4 regions of the Neobacillus sp. SRL179 genome follow, and region 1 is predicted to be linked to each of the others. Evidence: riboswitches for the same ligand, from Rfam matches in the RefSeq annotation. Region 1 holds a riboswitch; each other region holds the start of a gene.
The links. A riboswitch is a leader RNA that binds a small molecule or an ion and turns the genes downstream of it on or off. The one in region 1 is predicted to bind S-adenosylmethionine.

Region 1 (4,641 bases):
GCAAAAACCTCTTAAGATTGTTAGTTAGTAGTTTTAAAAGTATGATCATCCTACCAACCGATATTTTTTAAAGGAACAAAAGTCGGGATTAAATTCCCATCGTATTCTTTTTCAATAAATTTCGCTGTGTCCTCTTCTTGGAAAAGTTCTGCAATTCGCTTAAGGGTCTTGTTGTTTTTGTCTTTTTTATTTACAGCAATAATATTAATGTATGGTGTAGCTGTTTCACTTTCATGGAAAATGGCATCTTTTAAAGGCTTAAGACCGGCATCATTTGCAACACCATTATTGATAACAGAAGCGGCTACGTCTGGTAATACGCGCGGCGTTTGGGCCGGAACCACTGGAACGAATTTAATATTTTTTGGATTTTCTTTCACTTGGTCAAGTGAGCCATTTGGATCAAAGTCTTTAGGTAACTTAATTAGGCCAGCTTCTTGAAGAAGCAGTAATGCACGGCCTTGGTTAGATGCGTCATTTGGTACAGCAATTTTGGCACCATCCGGAATATCCTTTACATCTTTATATTTGTCAGAGTAGATCCCCATTGGAGCAAGAACCGTTGTGGCAATTGGTACAAGATCGAGTTTATGTTCTTTAATGAAGACATCGAAATATGCCACTGTCTGGAATGCATTCGCATCAAGCTCACCTTCAGCAAGAGCGGTGTTTGGAGCAACATAATCAGAGAATTTTACAATTTCAATATTGATGCCCTCTTTCTTTGCTTTCTTGGCTACATAATCCCACTGGCGCGTATCCGTTCCACTAATCCCAAGCTTGACCGTTACGGACTCTTTACCAGAAGCTGCTTTATCTTTTGATTGACTAGAGCATCCAGCCCCCAATACGGCTAATGCAACAATAATAATGGTGAATAAAAATTTTTTCATGTTGTTTTCCTCCTACGTTATCTACGTCTTAATTTCTTTGCTGCTATATTGCCTAATGACTGTAATCCTTGAACAATCACAATCAGAATGACTACGGTTATAATCATCGTGATCGTATCAAAACGCTGGTAACCATATGTAATCGCTAGATCACCGATTCCGCCGCCACCGACTGTGCCAGCCATGGCGGTGGCACCGACTAGCCCGATGGTCGCAATGGTAAGCGCGAGAACGAGGGAACCGAGTGCCTCTGGAACAAGAAACTTCGTAATAATTTGCCACGGGGTTGCACCCATGGCCTCAGCTGCTTCAATGACACCAGGATCAACTTCTAACAAGCAATTCTCTACTAATCTTGCAATGTAAGGACCTGCATAGAAGACGAGCGGTACAATGGCGGCCGCCGTTCCGATGGACGTATGGACAATAAAGCGTGTAATCGGAATGATCGCCACTAATAGAATAATGAACGGAACTGAGCGAAAAATATTAATAATCCCACTTAAGATCGTGAAAAACGGGATATTCTCAAGAATGTGGCCCTTCCTCGTGACAACTAGTAAAATTCCAAGCGGTAATCCAAGAATGGCGGAAAATACTAGCGAGAAGGCAACCATCTGAATGGTTTCCATTAAAGCTGTAATGATTTGATCTGAACTAACTAGCATGTGCAATCACTTCCTTCACACTGATGTTCTTCTCGTTGATATAGGTTAGTGCCCGAATGACTTCGTTGTCATCCCCCTGGAACTCTACGATTAAGTTTCCAAATGGGGTACCTTGAAGTTCGGTAATGTTGCCAAACAAAACATTGATATGGATATCAAATTGCTTCGCAAGCTCGGAAAGCAGCGGCTGGCCGGCAGAATTGCCGACAAAATTGATACGAAAAACCTTGTTCATTCCTTCATGTTTTTCAATGACTTTTAGGATTGAATCTGGCAGCTGGTCGTTCATGACAGTGCTGACAAAGTTCTTGGCTGTTTGTGTCTTTGGTGCTGAGAAGACGTCAAATACTGTCCCCTCTTCAATAATTTTTCCCGCTTCAATCACTGCGACTCGGTCGCAGATTTCTCTGATTACCGCCATTTCGTGCGTGATGAGGAGAATCGTAATGTTGTATTCCTGATTAATTTTCTTCAAAAGCTGAAGAATTGAACTCGTGGTTTGCGGGTCGAGAGCTGATGTAGCTTCATCACAAAGGAGAATAGATGGCTGGGTTGCCAGTGCCCTAGCAATCCCAATTCTTTGCTTTTGTCCTCCGGAAAGCTGGTCAGGATAATAGTCGGCTTTATCAGCCAAGCCAACAAATTCTAATAATTCCTGAACCCGTTTTTTGATGATTTCCTTTGGCTGCTTTTCAAGCACGAGGGGCATTGCCACGTTTGCAAAGACTGTTTTAGAGTTTAATAGGTTAAAATGTTGGAAGACCATCCCGATGTTTTTCTTAATCTTCCGCACTTCTTTTACGGAAAGAGATGTGAGGTCATGACCATCGACAATCACATTACCTGAAGTCGGACGCTCTAGTAAGTTTACACAGCGGATAAGTGAGCTTTTCCCCGCACCACTGAATCCAATGACCCCAAATATCTCCCCTTTATTAATTTTTAAATCAATTCCATTCAACGCGGCAACTTGTTGGCCGTTGCTTTTGTAAATCTTTTTAAGATTCTGAAATTCGATCATGCTGTAATCTCCTTTGAGGGAAGTATCCCTTTATGTAAAACTTCAAGCAGGGAGTGAAAACCAATATTATTCAACAAATAATAAAAGCCCTCTTCAGACATAAGAAGAGGGCGAATTTAAATAACTGGAGATCCTCTTCTTATCTTTCAAGTACACTTGCTGGAATTGGCACAGAATCAATATGATTCCGCTGCCGAGGCTTCAAAGGGCCAGTCCCTCCACCTCTCTGGATAAGAAAATTTATAATTTATTCACTTTTTTAAGTAATTTAACTTGTTTATTAATTTATCGCACTATAGTAAAAATGTCTAGTGTTTTTGAAAAAATATTTTTGATACCTGCCCCCTGATGCATGGCTTACTATATATTTTGGGCTATTTTTGGGGCCGCGCTTGATCTTATTTAATATAGGATTTATAGAGATAGACGGCCATTTGCACCTTTAAATAGTCTTCAAAATGATTAAAATCTAATTGAAGAATTTCCTCGATTTTTTTAATCCGGTTATAGAGTGTATTTACATGAATATGTAAGTCGATAGCCGTATTGGTCATAGAACGATTATTTTGGATAAACGATAAAAGAGTATGAAAAAGTTCCCCGTATTTATGTTGATCCTTCCAAACTTCAGAAAACGTTTCTTCTAGAAACGAGGTGATTTCTTCTGAGTGGTGATGCAAAAATAGCCGGCTGATCCCGATATCCCTGTAATGCAGGACGCCCTTTTTCTTTTGTTTTTTTAATTGAAGAAGGGCCTTTTCGGCTTTTCCGTGATTTTCTTCTGCTTGTTCTGGATAATAATGTCCTGTGCAGAGCCCCGCTCTAGCTGATACTGGAAACTGCTGATTCCACCAACTAATGGCACTCTCCACCATCTCAATAAAGTGGCCTTCATTGTCTCCGTTAAGTGAGGTGGAAAAAATGGTAATTTTGTTATTATAGTTAAAAAGAAGCCTGTTTTTTATAGGTAACTTCTTCTTCAGGTGTGTGAGCAGCAGCATGGCGTGGTTTTCAAGTGATTGCAGATCGGGAATGCCATCAAGCTCGATTAAAGCCGTCATGTGAAAAGAATGGGGTTGAATACCTAAATCTTCTGCAAGTATTTCTAATTGTTGGAGATTTTTTGTCTTTAGATATTGTTGATAGGCTTCATAGGTCTTTTTATACATAATCTCCGTTTGTGACCGCAGCTTCATAATTTCTAAAGAGAGAATAGGGGCCCCTTGTTCAAGGATTAAGCAGTCAAGCGGTGAAATGCCGCTAGGGGCTTCAACGATTAGGCATCCTAAAAAAATGGATCCGGACCTAATCGGGTAAATATAGAAGTCTGTTTGGATGGAATCATAGATGGAAACATAGGCTGGCTTGGTTTTATTGGTAAAAAGAAGTAAGAGATCGTCTAAGCTTTTGTGGAAGGAAATAGTATGATCGGGTTTGCATTCTCCCGAAAGATAATCTAAGAAGAATAGTTTCTTATCCATCAATTTATTCATTTCAACGATAATGGAATCCAGTCCTCGGTTTTGCATCGACAACCTGGTTAGGAGATTGTGAATGTCTGTTCTCTTTGCCAACAAACTATTGGCATCCGTGAGCTTTTTTGATAAAAACGTGACTTCATCCAGGCTTTTTTGGACCTCCATATGTAATTGAGCATTATGGATGGCAATAGCCGCTTGAGAAGCAAAACTCTGCAAAAAAAGGAGGTCTGTTTCGTTGAGACCATCCTCTTTATCAAAGCAGTGAAGCGTCATGACGCCAATTTTATTGCTTCTAAAAGAAATGGGAACGGATAATATAGACTTAATATTTCGATGCTCATGTGCGATCTCAAGACAGTCAATATTCTCTTTTCTTAAGTCAAACATACTTTCATAGATTTTTGCTTTTGTTCCTATCAAACTTACACTACTGTCCCGATAGACTCTTCCTGTAATGGACTCACCCACATTTACCTTGAAAAATTGGATATGATCGTTAAAACCAACGAAGGACTTGATCACGAGCTTATTTAGAATTTTGTCATAGAGTTGGATATATCCGGCATCGGCGTTCTGGA
Region 2 (4,641 bases), 470 kb from region 1:
ATATTTAGTGCTTTAACTTTTACCACTTAGTTTATAACGATTAACAAAAAAATGTTGAAAGGAATGAGCAAAATGGGCGAAAAGAAGAAAAAGGACAGCAGAGATGGCGGAAAATACTCCTTAACTAGTATGCAAGAAGTAAAATATCAACGAGAGTTTAGAATGGCTGACCGTGCAGCAGGTTTTCATGATAAAAAGACACGTCTTTAAAAATTAATTATTTCCATTAATGGACCTCTTTCAAAATGTAAAAGCTAGTAATGGGAGCAGCATTAAGGCTCTCACTAGTTCATACTGAAAGGGGGTTTTTTTCATGGGTCGTGCACAAGGACAAAAACACAATAAAGGTTCACTTCCACAAACGCCAAAAAACTTAAAAACTGATGGAAAAGACGTGGAGTATTCAGCAGAATTTGCTGACCATGCCGATCTTGAGGCACAAGCACGAGCTAATGCTGCGAACCAGCGTGTAAAAAACCGTAAGAAATAAGAAAAGCGAAAGCGCCCTGGTCAGCGGCGTATGGCCTGGAGCGCTCCAACTGAGATAAAGGAAACACGAAGAGCCGGAGGCGATTCGATGTTGACTTATCGTAGGGCGGAGAGCGAAGGACACTAGCCGCTAGGGCGTTGGAGCTAGACAATTCTCAAAGTAAAAACTATAAATTTTTTATTTTTCTAAAAAAAAGAAGCAGGGCGCCCTGCTTCTTAACTATGTCTGGGGGAAAGAATTGTTACTGAGTTCTATTAGAGAGGTTGCCGCTCAGAAAAGCGGTTAGAACTCAAATGGATCCGTTAATAACAAGAATGGTCATAACTTCACTAACTTCTTTCCACCCCCAATATACACTCTAAGGAATAGGGTGGCAACGGCTTTCACAGTTTTTTAACATAATAACAGTAGAAAATTGAATAAAATGTGAATGGAATAACAATATCCTTAAATTGACTGTTCCACGTATTACTTTCGCATTAAAAAACTATTTCGGCACGATTATTTATTTTTTCATATTCCCCAATAATTTGATAATAAACTAGACCTTCTTCCAGCTTTGAAAGACACTCGATCTCATTCCTTGCAGCCTTAATTATCCATGTTCCTTCTTCTACTTGTTCAACCACCGTAATCGAAAGGTTTGTCACTTGGTTAGTTAACCCGTGTACTAACCATTGTTCTTCAATTTGATTCTCTATCTGATCTGTGATAGATTCTTTTGTTTGAAGAAAACTTCGTTGGGCAGGGCGATTTTGACATACATATACTAAATCCTCGATAACAGCACTTGCTGTAGGGTACATTCCTGCCCCGGGACCTTGAAGGGTAATGGTACCAACAATATCCGACTGAACATTTATCGCGTTTTGTACGCCTTCTACATGATAGAAAGGATGCTCTTTTCCAACCAGAACCGGTTTAACCGATGTGAGTAATTGGTCATTCTCCCTGCTGATACTCGCAATATGCTTAAACCTTAGACCAAGCAGTTCCGCTGTTTCAATCAGCTGGCTTGTTATGGAGGTAATCCCTTCAAAATCAACCTCCTGCCACTTGGGCTCTTCTCCAAAGGCTAGTCTACTTAGGATCATAGCCTTATAAAAAGCATCGTAACCCTCTACATCATTCTTTGGATTAGCCTCAGCATACCCATTCTCCTGGGCATGTTTTAAAGCTTGTGCAAATGACTGCTTCTCTTCTCGCATCTCGGTCAAGATAAAATTTGATGTTCCATTTAAGATACCCTGAACCTGCTGAACACGGTTGATATTTAATAATTGCCGAAGTGTCTGAATGACAGGAATTCCCCCGGCTACAGTTGCTTCAAACCCAACTGAAACATGATGTTGTTCCGCTAACTCAAGTAGTTCGTTACCATAATGGGCAAACATCTCTTTATTAGCTGTAATGATGTGACTTCCTCGTTCAATCGCTTTTTTCAAATATAAAAAAGGTGGCTCCTTTTCAACAATTGCCTCGATGACGATATCGAGTTGAGGCAAGTTTAAAATATCAGCAAAGTCCGTTGTAATCAAAACATCCTCACGAATGTTTCTTTCCTTCTGCTCATTTCTGATTAGGACAGCTGCAACCTCAACTTTTTTTCCCAATACAGCTGTTAATTCTTCAGCATGAGATAGTATCGTCCGATAGACACCTTCACCAACCGTACCAAAACCAAGGATTGCCACTTTTATTGCTGACATGTTAATCCACCCTTCATTTAACTAAACACTTAATATGTATTTTTTATAAGAGAAAAGCCCTCTTCATAAGAAGAGGGCTAGACTCCTCCTCTTATCTATCAGGTTATAGGATAACCTGCAGGAATTAGCACCTTTTCAAGGAATACCTTGAAGGTTGCCGGGCTTCATCGGGCCTAGTCCCTCCGCCGCTCTGGATAAGAGTTTATTTATTTTTCACAAAATTCTCAAGTTATAAAGAGTATTCTAGTTTAATTAATTATAATTGTCAATAATATTGAAAAAAATGTTTTATTCAAGCAGCTTGCTCTCTGCTAATTTTATTTGTTTCTCCACTTGTTCTGGTGCTGTTCCACCAAAGCTGTTCCGAACAGCCACAACATGTTCTGGTGCTAATACCTCATAGATGTCTTCTTCAAACAATGTGCTGAATTCCTGATATTCTTCAAAGCTCAAATCGAGCAAAAATTTGTTCGACTGAATGGCATATAGAACGATTTTCCCAATCACCTCATGTGCCTCACGGAACGGTAATCCCTTCCTAACTAAGTAATCTGCAATATCAGTGGCATTAGAAAAATCATTGTTGATGGCTTTGCGCATAATATCTTTTTTTACTGTCATAGTTTCAATCATAGGTGCTAACAGTTTTAAAGAACCTTCCAGTGTTTCGACTGTATCAAACATGCCTTCTTTATCTTCTTGCAGATCCTTGTTATAAGCTAAGGGCAAACCTTTTAGCACAGTCAATAATCCAAGTAAATTCCCGTATGTTCTCCCTGTTTTCCCTCGTAATAATTCAGGTACGTCTGGGTTTTTCTTTTGTGGCATGATACTTGAACCTGTACAGAAACTATCATCAAGTTCAACAAACTGAAATTCCTGGCTTGACCAAATAACTAATTCCTCGGAAATTCTGGAAATATGAGTCATAATAATCGAGCCTATTGATAGGAATTCGAGGATAAAATCTCGATCACTGACCGCATCCATGCTGTTTGGGTAAATTGTTTCAAAGCCTAGCAGCTCCGCTACACGTTGACGATTTATTGGAAATGTCGTTCCTGCCAATGCACCTGAACCAAGTGGAAGCCAATTGACCCGCTTCAATGAATCAATTAATCTTTCTTTATCTCGTTCAAACATCCAAAAATAGGCCATTACATGATGGGCAAAAGAGACGGGCTGCGCTCTCTGTAGATGGGTATATCCAGGAATTAATGTCTGAACATTCTCTTTCGCTTGTGCAAGTAAGGCTTGTTGGACATCTTCAATCAATTTAATCAGTTCTGTCGTTTTCGTACGTAAATAAAGATGCATATCGGTTGCCACTTGATCATTACGACTTCTGCCTGTATGCAGCTTTCCACCTACCGGTCCGATTTTTTCAATTAAGAGCTTTTCAATGTTCATATGAATGTCTTCATCTTCAATTAAAAAGTCAACCTGGTTATCATCCACCATTTTTTTAATAGCAAGGAGTCCATCTTTAATTTTTAAAGCATCTTCCATCGGAATAATGTCACATTCACCCAGCATTTGTACATGGGCCATACTTCCGGTAATATCTTCTCTTGCTAACTTTTGATCAAAAGAAATTGAAGCTGTGAATTCCTCCACCAGCTTGTTTGTTTCTTTGGTGAAGCGTCCGCCCCATAACTTAGACATGTGAGATCCTCCTCAAAATGTAAAGAAGACAGCCCCCGAAATAGGGTTCGAGGGCAATCTGGATTATTTTAATATCGTTTCTTTGTTATTTACTTCGGAATAGACTTTTGTTGGCAGTCCCCAAAGTTTGATAAATCCGACCGCAGCATTATGATCAAAAGCATCACCTTTTGCATAGGTGGCTAGTTCCTCATTATAAAGGCTGTGTGGTGATTTTCTACCCACAACGGTATGATTTCCTTTATAAAGCTTGACACGAATGGTTCCCGTTACAACCTTTTGTGTTTCGTTAATAAAGGCGTCAAGAGCAGGTTTGATTGGTGAATACCAAAGTCCTTCATAAATAATCTTTGCCATTTGCTGCTCAACTTGGGTCTTGAATTGAGTAACCTCGCGAGTCAAGGTTAAACATTCAAGTTCACGGTGGGCATTGATTAAAATTAACGCTGCCGGATTTTCATACACTTCTCTTGATTTAATTCCAACTAATCTATTTTCAATATGGTCGATACGGCCAACCCCATGTTTTCCGCCGAGCGTATTCAGGGTTTCAATTAATTGGACGAGTGGAAGCTGTTCTCCATTAAGGGCAACAGGAACTCCCTGCTTAAATTCTATTTCAATATATTCAGGTGTATCAGGTGTTAACTCAATTGGATTCGTCCAATCATAGGCAGCTTCAGGCGCCTCTGCCCATGGATCTTCTAACACCCCTGCTTCACAGGCACGTCCCCAGATATTTGCATCAATCGAAAATGGATTATCTAAATCAACAGG
Region 3 (4,641 bases), 1.7 Mb from region 1:
TATAAAATTTTCTAACAAATATATTTCCAACTGTATAGCCGGTAAGGGTACCTCTTGATTATTCAAATTGAAATATTGGAGTTGCTTTTATAAATTTTTACAACAGATTTCTAAACTTTCAAACATTTATTGACTACAATAAAAACTATCATGATAATAAAGGAAGAATTTAAAGTTTATAGAAATGGGGGGGAAAGGGCTATGTCTGGAAAAGATCTATTTAAAGGGTTAATAGGTGTAGGGCTAGGTATAGGGTCTAAACTTCTTTTGGACAGTAATGACAGTAGTTACAGTAGTGGAGGATATTATGGGAGTTATACTACTGAGGAAATTCATAATAAACTTGAGGATTACTTGAATGAGCTATCAGAATTGACGGCACAAATAAACTACCTAAATACAGAAATAAAATCAGCTAATGATGAATTAAGACAAAGAAACGAAGAATTAGAGAATAGGGGCTAATCTACAGGGGGCTGGCGAACTTAGACAGGGGAAAACAACTGTTTTTAGGTGGGGCCGCTGCCAAACTACTTAAACCCCTTTCGCGAATTTTACCCCTGTAATGGCCTGGTTTCAGCACTCAAAATGTTGTTATTTAAGTGGCTTATTCAACGTTTTATATTTGTTATTCTATAGGAATGTCTCCTAGCAGAAACCTTACATAGATCACTACATTATCTATTAACCCTAGAGGTGGGCCGGAATTGCTTTCCACATCGTTTACAAGGCTTGTAGTTGTAAGGTGTAGAAATAAGTTTATTTTATTAAAAGCCAATTATAAAGGGAATGTAAAAGGCTATGCCTTTGATTTTCTAGAATAATATAATTTAATCAAGACTCACATATGTAGAAATGAAAAGAGAAAGGTTGTGTTTTCCTTGTTGTTTGAATTAGATGTCATTGATGCCGTTTGCCAAGATTTAGTAGAAAGGGGTTATATGATCATAAATCGAAAGAAAGAAATTAAGCATTCAGGAAAGGATGTAATCGCAAAGAAAACAAACTCTAACAATGACATAAGACTTTTTATCGAGGCCATAGGGGAAACTAGTTCCGATTCTTCTTCAAAAAGATACGGTAAACCATTTGATAGAAGTCAAATAAAAGTTCATATATCGGAACTCCTATTTGCCACAGCTGAAACACTCTCTATGCCCAAGTTAGATGAGTACATATATAAAACAGCGTTTGCAATTCCAGATAATAGAGATCATCGAGAATTAATAAACAAAATTAAACCTTTTCTTGATTCTATAGACATTGCAGTATTTTTTGTAAAAGGAAGTAAGGTGTCTGAGATTATAAGTAGTTGGGAAGTTTAATTTTAACACTAGAGTATTATTCTAATTCAACTAAACATCCATAAGCTATACTCATTAAACAAAAAACAACTCACCCTGCTGGTAAGTAGTGTGAGTTACAGTTTTGTTTTTCTAACACGTATTTAATTAGCCACTACATTACTCCCGATAATTGATGCTGGTATTCGCGCAACGACACCTTTCATATATCATAAACAAACCACAACAATCTTTATTTAAACTGAGCTATATATTCTCGAGGAATCAATCGCTAGTTTCTATTCTTCCTCCCGCAGCTCCTTTATCCCGTGAGAATAGTACTAATATGTCGTTTCAATTTTGCCGTACCCCAAGCGTTCACTCACATATATAATGTCAACTTTCTGAATTAAAGGACCTAACCACAAGTGCATTACTGTGCTTGGGGGCAGCTCTTAAATTTCCTAGATATCTTACTTTACCATAAATACATGTCCTAAATAATTTCCAGAACCTCGTATTATCTGAAGGCCTTGTTGTTCTAGCTCCCTCCAAATTTTTCTATCTAGAGCATACGGACCTCTTTGTTGAAGTGTTTTTATCTCTTTTTCTGTAATAGTAACTTGGAGTGATTCTTGGTTACCTGTAACAAACAATTCATAGTTCTTGAGCTTCATTACCATTACTTTAAAATCTGGATCCCATTCCTGTAGTTCTTTTTCAATGCAAGTAGCAACATAAAGGAAAAATTTTTCTCCCTCCATATTTTTTGACATCATTCCTCTTATAAATCCTGAAGTATTCATCTTTTGTCCTCCTATTTATTAAATCAATAGGTTACTAAAACGAAGGCAACGAAAAAAGCTCTTTATTGCATATGAACGCAACAAAGAGCCTAAGCCGATCATTATCATTCAAAGCATTGCTTTGCTGGTTGGAGCACCTTACCAATTGGCAGGTTGCTGTGAATTCCTTGAGCCAGGACTCTCGTTCACTCTTGATAACCTTATTGAATTATCTATATTATAACAACAACAATTAGGTATCTGTCAAATTAATAACTATCCTGAAAAAATGATATATTCATTCTCTTTCTCCTAATCTCTTAAGTCTTCTGGTGTTACTGACGAAACGTATTGTCATAAAATTGAAGGTGTTAATTGTCCATGCTTGGATAGGATATGAATTTAGAATATGGCAGGTCTAAGAAAATGATTTCAGGAAAAAGTGAGGAATGTTTTAGTAGATCGAAAAACTCTTGCCTGTATCATAGATTACATGTTCTGTGAATTGAACTTAAATTATACGTGGGAAGTAGAGTACAAAGGTGGTTCTGGCTCAAGGTTAATATCGAGAAAAAAAGATTCCGAGCAATGGGATATGAAGAAGATATATGAAGATACATTAACAATAGCCTATAAACTGAAGGAGCATTCAACTGAAATAAAGGATAGAAAGACTTCTAGTTTTAAACGAAATCAACAAATGAAACAAGAGGCAGAAGCTTTTCGCATAAATGGTCAATTTAAGAAATTGGTTGAGTGGATGGAGAACGCAAGCCATTAAAATGGCACTCCGATTTTAATTGTATTAATTGGAAAGAGGTTCACTTGCATTTAAACATTCCAAAAAGTATAGTATAATTAAGACCAAATATTCAAAATATTCATACTGTGGGAGAGTATACCATGAGTGTAATTATTGAAAAATTGTTTATCGGACAAATCGCTAGACTAAAACGAACATTTAATGAAAATGATGTCAAATTGTGTAACGAATTAACGGGAGATTTTAGTCCTATATATCAAGAAGTTGAGAATGATTGGAAGGGTATTTCCTCCAAACCGCTTGTTCCTGGTTTACTTACGGAAGGTCTAATTACGCAGGTTATTAGCCAAAAATTGCCTGGAACTGCATGTGTATTACTACAAAAAGAAGTAGTTTTTTATCAACCAGTCCATATAGGTGATGAAATTACTGCAGAACTTGAAATTATTGATATTAACCCTGACCGAAACTGGGTAACTCAAAAGGTTAGTTGTTTTAACCAATTTGGAAATGAAGTGGTCAAAGGACAGGTTGTGATCCTTATTTTACCGAGTCACAGTTCATAGGTGGGAAAAAGCCAATGTTAAAAAATAAATCTAACAATCGCATTCGATATAGTTTTGAGGATATTATCGGAGAAAGCCAATTGATGACTCAAATTAAAGAATTGGCAGCAAGAATCGGCACGAGTAATTCCACTGTGCTGCTTACAGGGGAAAGTGGAACGGGAAAAGAACTATTTGCCCAAGCGATTCATGGACTTAGTTCAAGAAAGAATCATTCATTTGTTGCCGTGAACTGTGCTGCTATACCCCATGAGCTATTTGAATCTGAGGTGTTTGGATATGAAGCAGGGGCTTTCAGCGGGGCGAAAAAAGAAGGAAAGCCCGGTAAAATAGAATTGGCACAAAATGGGACCCTTTTTTTAGATGAAATATCCGAACTTCCCTACCAAGCACAGGGTAAACTTCTCCGAGTATTACAGGAAAGAGAAGTGGAACGGCTTGGGGGAACAGGGAGTAAAAATGTTGATATCCGCATCATTGCGGCAACGAATCAGGATTTAAAAACACTTGTTCAGGAGGGAAAGTTCAGGCAGGATTTATTTTACCGCTTGTACGTGTTTGAATTAAAAATTCCTTCGCTGCGGCAAAGAAAAGAAGATATATTGCCCTTGGCCTATCATTTTATTAATTATTTAAATGATAAAATAGGACAAAATGTGAAATATATGACTCCGGAACTGAAGGAATGGCTTGTGTCCTATGATTGGCCTGGGAATGTTCGAGAACTAAGAGCGTGTATTGAGCGTGGGATGAATTTGGTAGAGGGTGACACACTAACCATTGAAAATTCATTTCATTTTTCAGCTTTTGATGTTGCTGTACAGAAAATCGATGAAGAAGAGGGCACGGTTGCCGTAAGCTTGGAAGAGGCAGTCAAAAGGGCTGAAATAGCTGCTATTCAGCGAGCTTTAAAAGAATCAAATGGTGACCGAACAAAGGCTGCGCAAATCTTAAACATCCATTTAGCAAGCCTTTATAGGAAAATGGCTAAATATAAATTGAAATAAAATCTGGAAAAACACACGATTTCGTGTGTTTTTTGCGTTCATAGAGTTTAAAGGATAATACGATTCGCATGGTTGTGTCACAGATCTGCGAAAAATAGTAGAATTGCAAAAATTCGAAAGGAAAAAGCCTGAATAAAGGGCAATCAAAAGTTGGCACAAAATTTGCAAATATAAAAGTTAAAGGAGTGGGTTATCTTGTTAAATTTTTCATTTAGCGAAGAACAAGAGTATTTTCGA
Region 4 (4,641 bases), 1.9 Mb from region 1:
GAACATATACAAAAGGCGACAGTAAGGGCATCTATTCCTTCACCCTTGATACACAGGAGAAAAGGATTAAGGACGTAAGCGTCGCAGCAGAGCTTGGGAATCCAACATATGTATCAATCAGTTCAGATAACCGTTACCTTTATTCAGTTATTAAAGAAGGGAATGCTGGAGGTATTGCTGCTTTCTCTATTGAGGAATCGGGCAGCCTGACCGCCATTAACAGCCAATTAATAGAGGGGGCACCACCTTGTTATGTTAGTGTGGACAGCAACAATCGGTTTGTGTTTGGGGCCAACTACCATAAAGGTCTTGTGCAATCCCATCTTATTAACCAAGAGGACGGCTCAGTCTTACCTTATGCCTCCATCAGGGAGCATGAAGGATCCGGCCCAGACCCAAGGCAGGAAAAGCCTCACACTCATTATTCTGATCTGACACCTGATGAAAAGTATCTTGCCGTGTGTGAATTAGGAATTGATGCTCTAATTACCTATTCAGTGGAAGAGGATGGTACTCTTACTAAGGTAAATCTTTTACCATTGAAAGCGGGAAGCGGCCCAAGACATCTTGTCTTCCATCCAAATGGCAAAATCGCTTATATCATGACAGAGTTCAGCTCTGAAGTAATTGTTTTATCTTACCATCCGGAAAATGGCCATTTTACAGAAATTCAATATATCTCTACATTGCCTGACGATTTTAAAGAAAATAATCAAGGCAGTGCGATTCATATTTCTTCTGATGGAAGATTTGTTTATGCTGGCAATCGCGGTCACAACAGCATCGCTCTCTTCAGCGTAAATCAAGACTCAGGTGAGTTAACCTTTATTGATCATACTTCCACAGAAGGTGATTGGCCACGTGATTTTTCACTTGACCCAACTGAAAAATTTGTAGTTGCTTCCAATCAAGAATCGAGCAATCTTGTTTTATATGCGCGGGATGAAAACACAGGGAAACTCACTTTAATTCAATCAGATATTGTTGTTCCCTACCCTGTTTGTGTTAAATTCTTACATGTCTAAGAATCGAAGAAAGTTCTCCTTTTATAAAAATTGAATCAGTCGTAAAAACAGATTGACACAATAGCTAATTTGTAGTAAATTTTATAAATAATCTAAATATTGATTTCTTATCAAGAGAGGTTGAGGGAATGGCCCTGAGACGCCTCAGCAACCTTCAATGTTTCTTTTCATTGAAAAGGTGCTAAGTCCTGCAAATTTCGTTTGCAAGATAAGAAGAATGATACTTTGTCGTGTTAACAAAAAGTCTTCTTCTTATAGAAGACTTTTTTTCTTTATATGAAAGCTTTAGTACCCTACAGCACTAAAGTTAGACAACAATACAGTCCCATACTTAATTGAACAAGGAGTGTCCGTCATGTACAAAATTGATACGAAATTAGCACAAATAGGAAACCGTAGTGAAACAGCTACAGGCGCGGTTAATCCGCCTGTTTATTTTTCAACAGCCTACAGGCATGCAGGAATTGGGCAATCAACAGGTTTTGATTATAGTCGAACAGGGAACCCCACTCGACAGCTCCTTGAAAAAACGATTGCTGATTTAGAGGGTGCAGATCAAGGTTTTGCTTGTAGCTCAGGGATGGCAGCCATCCAGCTTATTCTTGCATTATTTGAATCTGGAGACGAATGGATTGTAAGTGATGATTTATACGGTGGTACATACCGTCTCTTAGAAAAAGGCTATAAAAAATGGGGCTTGAAAACTCAATATGTCAATACCTGTTGTCCAGAAGAAATTGAAAAGAAAATAACGCCAGATACTAAGGCTATTTTCTTAGAGACACCAACCAATCCGTTGATGCAGGAATCAGATATTGCAGCGGTTTCTGAGATTGCTAAAAAACATAGCCTATTGTTAATAGTAGATAACACATTTTATACACCACTACTACAAAAGCCAATTGCACTTGGGGCGGATATTGTCATTCATAGCGGAACGAAATATTTAGGAGGTCATAATGATGTCCTCGCTGGACTTGTGGCTGCAACAGGAAAGGAACTTTGTGAAGCATTGGCCTTCCATCATAACGGTGCCGGTGCAGTTCTAAGTCCTTTTGATTCTTGGTTATTAATGCGCGGGATGAAAACTTTGTCGCTTCGAATGGAAAGACATGAAAAAAATGCAAAGGATATTGTCGAATTCCTTACTCAACATGACGCCGTTGCAGATGTGCTTTACCCAGGAAAAGGCGGAATGGTTTCCTTTAGGGTTCAAGACGAAACATGGGTAAATCCATTCTTACAAGGTTTACAGCTGATTTGTTTTGCAGAAAGTTTAGGCGGAACAGAAAGCTTTATTACCTATCCGGCTACTCAGACACATGCAGATATTCCTGAAGAAATTCGTACTCAAGCAGGCGTTGATAACCGTTTATTGCGATTCTCCGTGGGAATTGAAGATGCACAAGATATTATTGAAGATTTACAACAGGCTTTTGCCAGAATTAAAGAAGGAGTGATTGCATAATGGCATACGAAAAATATAGTTTTGAAACCAGGCTTCTTCATAATAAGCACAAGATTGATCCTATTACTGGGGCTGTTAGTGTACCAATTCAGCATGCATCTACATTTCATCAAGCTGATTTCGATCAGTTCGGAAAGTATGATTATGGCCGTAGTTTAAATCCAACCCGGGAAGCACTTGAAGATGTGATTGCAGAGCTTGAGGGTGGAATTAAAGGGTTTGCCTTTGCATCAGGGATGGCAGCCATTTCCACAGCCTTCCTGCTTCTATCCTCTGGTGACCATATTGTGATTACCGAGGATGTGTATGGCGGTACATTCCGAATGGTCACTCAAGTTCTTTCGAGACTTGGGATTGAACATACCTTTGTCGATATGACCAATTTAGAGGAAGTAAAAGCAGCGATTCAGCCAAATACTAAAGCATTTTATGTGGAAACACCGTCAAATCCTTTAATGAAAGTAACAGATATTAGAGCGATTAGCGAAATTGCGATAGAGATCGGTGCATTAACATTTGTTGATAATACATTCCTTACTCCCTACCACCAAAAGCCGTTGGCACTGGGGGCAGATGTTGTCCTTCATAGCGCAACAAAATTTTTGGCTGGCCATAGTGATGTCGTAGCCGGACTTGCCGTTGTTAAAGATGAAGAGTTGGCTAAACGATTAGGATTCCTACAAAATAGCTTTGGAGCTATCTTGGGTGTTCAAGATGCCTGGCTTGTATTAAGGGGAATCAAGACGCTGAGTGTTCGCCTGGAGCAATCACAAAAATCAGCGATAAAAATAGCAGAATTTTTAGATGCACATCCCCTTGTAGAAAAGGTTCATTACCCAGGGCTGGAAAGCCACCCGCAATATCAAATTCAGAAAGAACAAGCAGATGGTCCGGGAGCTGTTTTATCCTTTGAATTAGCTACCGAAGATGCCCTTCGCACCTTTATAGCTAATGTAGAAATCCCTGTTTTTGCGGTAAGTTTAGGTGCAGTAGAATCCATCCTTTCTTATCCAGCAAAAATGTCCCATGCCGCCATGTCACCCGCAGAACGTGAAGAGCGCGGAATTACGGATGGCCTTGTCCGCTTATCAGTGGGACTGGAAAATCCAGAAGATTTAATCAAGGATTTTTCACAAGCGCTTGAGCAGGTTCGTGAAAAACATTTAGTTTTACATCAGGGAGAATAAGCATGAGCTTTTTAGAAAAATTAAAAAATCAAATTTTAATTGCTGATGGTGCCATTGGTACCCTTCTCTATTCTTTCGGTGTTGATTCATGCTCTGAGGAATTAAATCTCTCGCAGCCGGAGCAAATTCAAAATATCCATCGAGCCTATATTGATGCTGGCGCAGATGTTATTCAAACCAATTCCTATGCAGCCAACTATTTAAAGCTGCAACGGTATGGATTGGAAGATTCAGTAAAGGAAATCAATAGTGCGGCTGTCCGCCTTGCTAAACAAGCCGCCCAACATAACGCTTTTGTGCTCGGCACAATGGGCGGTAACCGTGGCATTAAAACGAATTCTATTACAATAGAAGAAATAAAACGCAGCTTCCGTGAGCAGTTGTATTGTCTCCTCTTAGAAGGCGTTGATGGATTATTACTGGAAACCTTTTACGATATGGAGGAACTTGAAACTGTTCTTACCATTGCCAGAAAGGAAACGAAGCTGCCCATTATTGCCCAGCTATCCCTTTCCGAGCCTGGTGTTTTGCAGAATCAAACTCCCGTTAATGATGCCTTAAAGAGACTGGAAGGATTAGGGGCAGATGTGGTTGGTCTTAATTGCCGGCTTGGCCCACATCACATGTTACTAGCATTGGAACAAATTGAATTACCATCACACGCATTTCTATCAGCCTATCCAAATGCTAGTCTTCCAACCTATACGGATGGTAAATTTCATTATGAAGGCGACGCTGATTATTTTAAAAAATCAGCTCAACGCTTTCGTCAGGAAGGTGTTCGGTTACTCGGCGGCTGCTGTGGTACCACACCAGCACATATCCAAGCTTTTGCTTCTGAACTAAAGAATAGTTCACCCGTTTCTGAAAAGGTTATCAAACTAGCACCAAAAAGGATATCCGTCGAGTCTCAACCACCTAAAAGGGAGTTTACTCCTTTGCAAGATATCGTAAAAGAAAG

Region 2: another riboswitch for S-adenosylmethionine. It lies ahead of AC4E8C_RS05620 (homoserine dehydrogenase); the one in region 1 lies ahead of AC4E8C_RS03385 (methionine ABC transporter ATP-binding protein).
Region 3: another riboswitch for S-adenosylmethionine. It lies ahead of AC4E8C_RS11785 (hypothetical protein); the one in region 1 lies ahead of AC4E8C_RS03385 (methionine ABC transporter ATP-binding protein).
Region 4: another riboswitch for S-adenosylmethionine. It lies ahead of AC4E8C_RS18980 (methionine biosynthesis PLP-dependent protein); the one in region 1 lies ahead of AC4E8C_RS03385 (methionine ABC transporter ATP-binding protein).

Annotation. Positions count from the first base shown of each region.
Region 1 is NZ_OZ481792.1:686,388-691,028, forward strand. It holds gene AC4E8C_RS03375 (MetQ/NlpA family ABC transporter substrate-binding protein) at 51-893, opposite strand; gene AC4E8C_RS03380 (methionine ABC transporter permease) at 911-1,561, opposite strand; gene AC4E8C_RS03385 (methionine ABC transporter ATP-binding protein) at 1,551-2,582, opposite strand; SAM riboswitch class I at 2,719-2,819, opposite strand; gene AC4E8C_RS03390 (helix-turn-helix domain-containing protein) at 2,981-4,641, opposite strand, start outside.
Region 2 is NZ_OZ481792.1:1,157,504-1,162,144, reverse strand. It holds gene AC4E8C_RS05630 (YfhE family protein) at 73-210, shown strand; gene AC4E8C_RS05625 (YfhD family protein) at 314-490, shown strand; gene AC4E8C_RS05620 (homoserine dehydrogenase) at 970-2,199, opposite strand; SAM riboswitch class I at 2,288-2,400, opposite strand; gene argH (argininosuccinate lyase) at 2,488-3,864, opposite strand; gene AC4E8C_RS05610 (argininosuccinate synthase) at 3,928-4,641, opposite strand, start outside.
Region 3 is NZ_OZ481792.1:2,375,650-2,380,290, forward strand. It holds gene AC4E8C_RS11770 (hypothetical protein) at 1-5, shown strand, start outside; gene AC4E8C_RS11775 (hypothetical protein) at 202-465, shown strand; gene AC4E8C_RS11780 (hypothetical protein) at 882-1,325, shown strand; gene AC4E8C_RS11785 (hypothetical protein) at 1,757-2,089, opposite strand; SAM riboswitch class I at 2,188-2,290, opposite strand; gene AC4E8C_RS11790 (hypothetical protein) at 2,511-2,849, shown strand; gene AC4E8C_RS11795 (MaoC/PaaZ C-terminal domain-containing protein) at 2,972-3,397, shown strand; gene AC4E8C_RS11800 (sigma-54 interaction domain-containing protein) at 3,412-4,404, shown strand; gene AC4E8C_RS11805 (acyl-CoA dehydrogenase family protein) at 4,600-4,641, shown strand, end outside.
Region 4 is NZ_OZ481792.1:3,814,608-3,819,248, forward strand. It holds gene AC4E8C_RS18975 (lactonase family protein) at 1-1,025, shown strand, start outside; SAM riboswitch class I at 1,130-1,240, shown strand; gene AC4E8C_RS18980 (methionine biosynthesis PLP-dependent protein) at 1,381-2,493, shown strand; gene metC (cystathionine beta-lyase) at 2,493-3,680, shown strand; gene AC4E8C_RS18990 (bifunctional homocysteine S-methyltransferase/methylenetetrahydrofolate reductase) at 3,683-4,641, shown strand, end outside.